Regions from separate parts of the Oerskovia sp. Root918 genome, predicted to be linked through region 1. Evidence: predicted binding sites of a transcription regulator. Region 1 holds the regulator's gene; the other holds the start of a gene.
The links. The regulator HspR, encoded in region 1, represses chaperone genes until heat shock. The targets are predictions, from matches to a motif close to AAGTTGAGTCNNNNNGACTCAACTT.
Positions count from the first base shown of each region.

Region 2: ASE27_RS16705 (Hsp20/alpha crystallin family protein) is a predicted target of HspR. The motif match lies at 1,781-1,805, and genes of this name have one in related genera.

Region 1 is NZ_LMJG01000001.1:269,451-272,844, forward strand. Features, by position in the region: gene ASE27_RS01185 (DnaJ C-terminal domain-containing protein) at 1-898, shown strand, start outside; gene ASE27_RS01190 (heat shock protein transcriptional repressor HspR) at 978-1,472, shown strand; gene ASE27_RS01195 (DUF1540 domain-containing protein) at 1,680-1,988, shown strand; gene ASE27_RS01200 (hypothetical protein) at 2,098-2,865, opposite strand; gene ASE27_RS21105 (sigma-70 family RNA polymerase sigma factor) at 3,084-3,394, shown strand, end outside.
Region 2 is NZ_LMJG01000015.1:338,633-342,026, forward strand. Features, by position in the region: gene ASE27_RS16695 (hypothetical protein) at 1-555, shown strand, start outside; gene ASE27_RS16700 (bifunctional 2-polyprenyl-6-hydroxyphenol methylase/3-demethylubiquinol 3-O-methyltransferase UbiG) at 1,061-1,636, shown strand; partial or broken gene ASE27_RS19955 (excalibur calcium-binding domain-containing protein) at 1,653-1,727, shown strand; gene ASE27_RS16705 (Hsp20/alpha crystallin family protein) at 1,845-2,264, shown strand; gene ASE27_RS16710 (SDR family NAD(P)-dependent oxidoreductase) at 2,519-3,364, opposite strand.

The sequences.
Region 1 (3,394 bases):
CCAGAACCAGGGTGACGCCAAGGCCGAGGCGAAGTTCAAGGAGATCGGCGAGGCCTACGCGGTCCTGTCCGACGCCGAGCAGCGCCAGCAGTACGACGCGATCCGTGCCATGGCCGGCGGGGGCGCCCGCTTCTCCGCAGGAGCCGGCGGGCCCGCCGGCGGGGCCGGAGGGTTCGAGGACATCTTCGGCGGCATGTTCGGCGGCGGTGGTGGCGGTGGCGGGGGAGGCCGAGTGCGGTACTCCACGCAGACCGGCGGAGGCGGAGGCTTCGAGGACATCCTCGGGTCGATGTTCGGCGGCGGGGGAGCCCAGACCGGGTTCCGTCCCAACGCGGCAAGGCCGCAGGCCGGTGCCGACGTGCACTCGTCCGCGACGCTCGGCTTCCGGCCCGCCGTCGAGGGCGCGACCGTCACCGTCTCGACCGAAGGCCGCACCGTCACGGCCCGCATCCCTGCCGGTGTGCGCGACGGCCAGAAGATCCGCCTGCGTGGCAAGGGCCGTCCGGGCGTCGCGGGCGGAGCGCCGGGCGACCTGGTCATCACGGTGCACGTCACGCCGCACCCCGTGTTCTCGGTCGATGACAAGCACAACCTGCGGCTCACGGTCCCCGTGACGTTCGCCGAGGCAGCGCTCGGCGCGACCATCGAGGTCCCGCAGCTCGACGGCAAGCCCGTCAAGGTCAAGGTCCCCGCGGGCACGCCGTCCGGACGCACGCTGCGCGTCAAGGGCAAGGGCGTCAAGACCGCCAAGGCCACCGGAGACCTGCTCGTCACGATCCAGGTCGTCGTGCCGCAGAAGCTCTCGAAGGCCGCCAAGGAAGCGGTCGAGCAGCTCGCGGCAGCGACAGACGGCGAGAGCGACGTGCGTTCGGACCTGTTCGGACGCGCCGCGGAGTAGCAGGACCCGCGCTCGACGAGGCCCCCGCAGGCCTCGTCGAGCGCCACCCCCCGAGAGCAGAATGGTGAGAGGAGGACGCATGGTCAGGAAAGAGTCCGGAGCGGCAGCGGCACAGATGCCGTTCAACGCGTACGACGACGCCCCCGTGCTCGCCATCTCGCAGGCGGCGGCGCTCGCCGGGATGCACCCGCAGACGCTGCGCCAGTACGACCGGCTGGGGCTCGTGACCCCGCGCCGCACCATGGGGCGCGGGCGCCGGTACTCCCAGCGCGACGTCGCGAAGCTCCTCGAGGTCCAGCGGCTCTCCCAGGAGGAGGGCGTCAACCTCGCCGGGATCCGCCGCATCCTCGCGCTCGAGGAGCAGGTCGACCGGCTCCAGTCCCGGCTCGACGCGCTCTCGGCGCGGCTCGAGGGCGGGCGAGTCTTCGCCGCGGGGGTCAGCGGCGACGTGGTCATGGTCCCGCGCGGCCGACGGGTCCGGCGAGGCAGCCCGGAGGACGCCGGACGAACCGTCGCAGGGCAGGGCACGGAGACCCGGGCACTCGTCCTCTGGCGGCCCGGGCGCGGGGACTGATCGCGCCGAGCCCCGCGTCGCGACGCGTGAAATGCCGGGTCGAACGCGATTCTCTTCGCATTTACGCGCGGTTCGTGTGACGTAAAAATGGCGGAATTCCGCCGAAGTGAGTGAGGCCTTGCTTCCTATACAAGGGCTGCATCAAGGAATACCGTGAAGGAAATGCACGGTTGATCTGCCCCTGTCCCTCGAGCAAGGAGAAGTCCCATGAGCAGCCTGATGGAGTTGCCCCAGGTCGTCGAGTGTTCGATCGACGGCTGCGGATACAACCACGAGCACGGCTGCCACGCCGGTGCCGTGACGATCGCCGCCCACGGCGGCGAGGCCGAGTGCGCCACGTTCATCCCGCTCACGGCCAAGGGCGGCCTCGAGAAGGTCATCGCCCACGTCGGCGCCTGCCAGCGCGGGGAGTGCGCCCACAACGAGTCGCTCGAGTGCAACGCCTCCTCGATCCGCGTCGGAGCCGGCCCCCTGGGCGCCGACCACGCGGACTGCCTCACCTACGCTCCTCGCTGAGCGAGTCCCGACCCCTCGCGCGTTCCCCCTCGACGCCCTGCTCGTCCCTCGCCGGACGACGGGCGTCGAGGTGTTTCCGGGGACACGGCGCCTCGAGGAGGAAGGTCTCTCAGCGCCCGAGCGCCTGGAGGAGCGACGCGGCTCCCGCGTGAGCGGTCGGGAGCGGCTCGACCCAGACGCGCGGAGGTCGCCGGAGCACCGCGGTGACGCCGTAGGAGAGCGCGGTGCGCTCGATCCGGTGCCGCAGCTCGGAGCGCACCGGCTCGAGGTCCGCGCCGCGCTCGCACAGCGCGGCGTAGACGCCCCCACCGAGCGTCGCGACGGGATGGCCCGTGCCGAACACCTCGGTGAAGATCTTGCCCATCGCGGCCGCGCGCGCGACCTTCTGCCAACCGTCGATCCGGTCGACCGCGACGTCCACGAGCAGCAGGCAGTGGGTGCGGGACGCGGGGCGTCCGCTGCGCTCGCCCGCGCCGTACGTCTCACGCAGACGCTGCACGAGGTACTCGGGGGTGGCCAGGCCCGACCGCGGGTCGGTCGTGAGCGGGACCAGGAGGCTCGGCTCGTTGCCGCGGACCCATCCGGTGCTCAGGGCGCGCAGGGTGTCGAGCTCGGGCTGGGTGCCCCAGGCGCCGAACAGGCACGCGAGGTCGTCGATCGTCTCGCCCATGCTGATGCCGACGTGCCCCCGAGCCTCGCCGAGCCGGTCGGCGGCAGGGGCCGTGGGGCGTCCGTCCGTCAGCGCCTCGGCCAACGCTTCCACCGCAGGGTGGTACCAGTCGCCGGGGCGCAGCCAGACGGAGTCCATGCTCGCCGCCTGCCACTCGGCGAGCAGCGAGTCGACGGCTGGCTGGGGGTAGCCAGGTCGTAGGTCCATACCCATGAGACCCCTCAGGCCGACACTCATGACGCGATACCGACCGAGCACTTTGGTTTCATCCGCTCGGAGGTCCGGGCGGTTCGCGAGGATCGCCCCTGCGAGGATAGGACAAGCAGCGCATATCGCCCGTGAGACGTTGAAAACACTGGGGTTCGTGACGTCTACTATGAGCGAGAGGAGCCTCAACTGCACGAGGCGCAGTCAGGGGCGAGGGAATGACCCAGGTCGAGACGTACGCGGACGGCGCTTCGACGAGCGACGCCGAGCTGATCACCGCCGTGCGCGGTGGCGACCACTCCGCGTTCGGTGCACTCTACGAGCGGCACGCCGCTGCCGCCCGTACCGTGGCGCGCCAGTACGTCCACTCGACCTCGGACGCGGACGACGTGGTGTCCGAGGCGTTCGCCAAGGTCCTCGGCATCCTGCAGACCGGCGGGGGACCGGACGTCACGTTCCGTGCCTACCTCTTCACGGTCGTCCGCCGCCTCTCGTACGACCTGGTGAACGGAGTCAGGCGCACCCAGCC
Region 2 (3,394 bases), on a different contig from region 1:
GCGGCCGAGCTCGACCGGGACCTGGCCGAGGCCCTGACCCGGGCCGAGAACTTCCGCACCCGGTACCGCAAGGCCGACCTCAGCCGGCAGCAGCTCAAGAAGGCCGAGAAGGCCGCGAGCCACGGCGGCCCGGCCCCCGACGACGGCGCGGTCTTCCTCGACCCCGTCGAGCAGTTCCGGTTCGAGGTCCAGCTCGCATGGGTCCGGCGCGTCCCGGCCGCCGAGAAGGCGACCAAACCGCTCGCGCCGTATGCGCTCGGGGACAGGTTCCTGCCGTCGCTCGCGACGATCGAGGGCGTCTCGCGGGCCAAGGTCGTCGACGTCGTGGTCGAGGTGCTGACCGGCGACGCCGAGCACATCGCGGGCCGTGAGCTGCACCCGCTGCGCGTCAACGAGGGCGGCAGCAGCCCCGCGGTCGTGCGCGAGGACGGCGCGACGTGCTGGCGGGCCTCGCTCCAGAGCAAGCGTGCGTCGGCCCGCAGGCTGCACTACTGGAAGCGCGGGGACCGGATCGAGCTGTCGCGCGTGGTGCTGCACGACGACGTGGAGCCGTAGGGGTTCCTTCCTGGTTTTTGTACGGCGGCTGGTGCCGGCTTCGTGGTGCCGAGAACGAGGTTGCGGCCGTTATGGAGCGGATTCCGCTCTCAACCTCGTGCTCGACCGCACGGAACCTCGTGGTCGGCGGGTCGTCGGTCCAGAGAGGCGGCAGCGGGGCCGTGCGGCGTGGGCAGCGGGTCGTTCCTGTCCGGCCGGCGCCGTCGGTCCCGGCCGCTGAGACCCCGTCGCCCCGGGCCTGGACCGCTGCCGACAGCGGTCGCCGCAGAGGTACGGTCGAAGCTCGCGCCAGGTCGGCCGGTCAGCATCCGGTCAGCCGGGCGCCAGGTCGGCCGGTCAGCTGATCCGTCGGCCCTTGCCACAGCCCCCGGGACGCCCCGCCGACCCGACCGAACCCGCCCGACCTCTCCACCCGCACGGCCCGTCCGACCCATCACACCCCGCCCGACCCCGAGGAGCACCGGTGAGCAAGGCCAACCCCACGCGCTGGGAGCAGAAGACCGCCATGAATCCCGCGCACTCGACCTGGTACGTCGAGCGTTTCCGCGCGATGGCTGCGCAGGGCGCGGACCTCGCGGGCGAGGCGCGGCTCGTCGACGCCATGCTCCCGCGCGGGGCCCGGATCCTCGACGCCGGCTGTGGCCCGGGTCGCGTGGGCGCCGAGCTCGCGGCGCGCGGGCACACGGTCGTGGGGGTCGACGTCGATCCCCTCCTCATCGAGGCCGCCGAGACCGACCATCCCGGCTCGACGTGGCTCGTCGCGGACATCGCCGAGCTCGACCTGCCCACGATGGGGGTCGACGAACCGTTCGACCTGATCGTGTGCGCCGGGAACGTCGTGACGTTCCTCGCGCCGGGGACCGAGGTCGAGGTGCTGCGCCGTTTCCGGGCCCACCTGGCACCGGGCGGGCGGGCCGTCGTCGGGTTCGGCGCGGGACGTGGCTACGCGTTCGACGCGTTCTTCGCCGACGCCGCCGAGGCCGGGCTCGAGGTCCAGCTCACGCTGTCGACGTGGGACCTGCGGCAGTTCACCGAGGGCGGCGACTTCCTGGTCGCGGTCCTGGGAGCGCCCCAGGCCTGAGCCGGCGGCGGGCAAGGCACCGATCCGCGTCGGCGAGCCCGGGTACAGCAAGAAGCTGGACCGCGACGGCGACGGGGTGGGCTGCGAGTAGGCCGAGCCCCGCCCCACGGGCGCGGTCGTTCGTCCAGGGCGAACGCGGTTCCGGAATTGAGCGTGGGTGACTCAAGTTGTACCCGTCAGAGGTTCCATCACGACTGAAGGAGTCACCATGACGACCACCCTGACCACCCCCGCCCCCGCCTTCGACCGCGCCCTGCGCGACCTGCTCACCGCCCGTCCCGTGGCGGGCGTCCCGGCCCACGCCGACGTCTTCCAGGACGGCGACGACCTCGTCGCCCGCTTCGACCTGCCGGGCATCGACCCCGCGCAGGACGTCACGGTCGAGGTCGAGGGCCGCAAGCTCGTCGTGCGCGGCGAGCGCAAGGACGAGCGGGCCGAGGAGACCGAGGGCCGCCGTGTCCGCGAGGTCCGCTACGGCGCGTTCCACCGCGTCGTGACGCTCCCCCAGGCCACCAGCGCGGACGCGATCAGCGCCCGGTACGACGCAGGAGTCCTGACCGTCACCGTCGCCGGCGTCTACGCCGGCACGACGCCGCAGCGCATCGAGGTCACGACCTCGGCGTCCTGACGGTCCTCCCAGCCTCCCCGTCGCAGGTCACCCCCCTTCGGCCTGCGGCGCGGTGAGATCGACGGGCCCGGTTGCGAGAGCACCGGGCCCGTCGTGCTGTCCGGGGACGCGCGGCGCTCACGAGCATGCGGTCGGCGTCACTCGAGCATGCGGTGGGCGTTCATTACGCGGACGAAACCGACGACAACCGCATGGTCGGCACCGAAGGGGCGAGGCCCGATCCGCCGAGGTCCAGAGCCCAGAGGCCGCCTCCGTCAGGCCGCCGTCCCCGGCTCGTCGGCCCCGGCCACCATCTCCACGCTCCGGTCCCAGAGCTCGGCCGCGAGCCGCGGGTCGCCCACGAGCGGGTGGGTCGTCGCGATCTTGCGCTTGACGTAGTAGTTCCCCGGCTCCCAGTCGACGCCCGGGGTCGTCGTCGCGAGCCAGACCAGGGTGTCGGCCCCCTTGGCCGACGACGTGAGGAAGCGGCTCAGCACGGTCTGGTACATGACCCGCATGCCGCTCGTCGACGTGGCCGCGAAGTTCGTCGCGACCACGCCCGGGTGGAAGGCCGCGGCCGAGATCCCCGACGCGCGGTACCGGCGGTCGAGCTCGCGCGTGAACAGGTTGACCGCGAGCTTGGCGTTCCCGTATGCGGCGTTGGGCGCGTACGACCGCTCGGCCTCGAGGTCGTCGAGGTGGAAGTCGCTGAACAGGCGGTGCGCGGCGCTGCTCGTGCTGATGACGCTCGCGTGGCTCTCCTCCAAGCGGTCGAGCAGCAGCGTGGTGAGGAGGAACGGCGCCAGGTAGTTCACCTGGAACGTCAGCTCGTGGCCGTCCTCGGAGACCTGGCGGTCGGCCATGATGCCGCCCGCGTTGTTCGCGAGGACGTCGATCCTCTCGTAGCGCTCGCGCAGGTCGGCGGCGAGCGCCCGCACCTCGGCCAGGCGCGCGAAGTCGGCCACGAAGAAGTCGGCCCCGACCTCCCCGGCGACCGCGGCGGTCTTCTCGGGCGAGCGCCCGACGACCACGACCCTGTGCCCGTCCGCCGCGAGCTGCCGGGCTGCGGCCGCGCCGATCCCGTCGCTCGCCCCGGTGATGACGATGGTCCTGCGTGCCATGTGCTGCCTCGCCTCGTGTCGTGCCGCCGG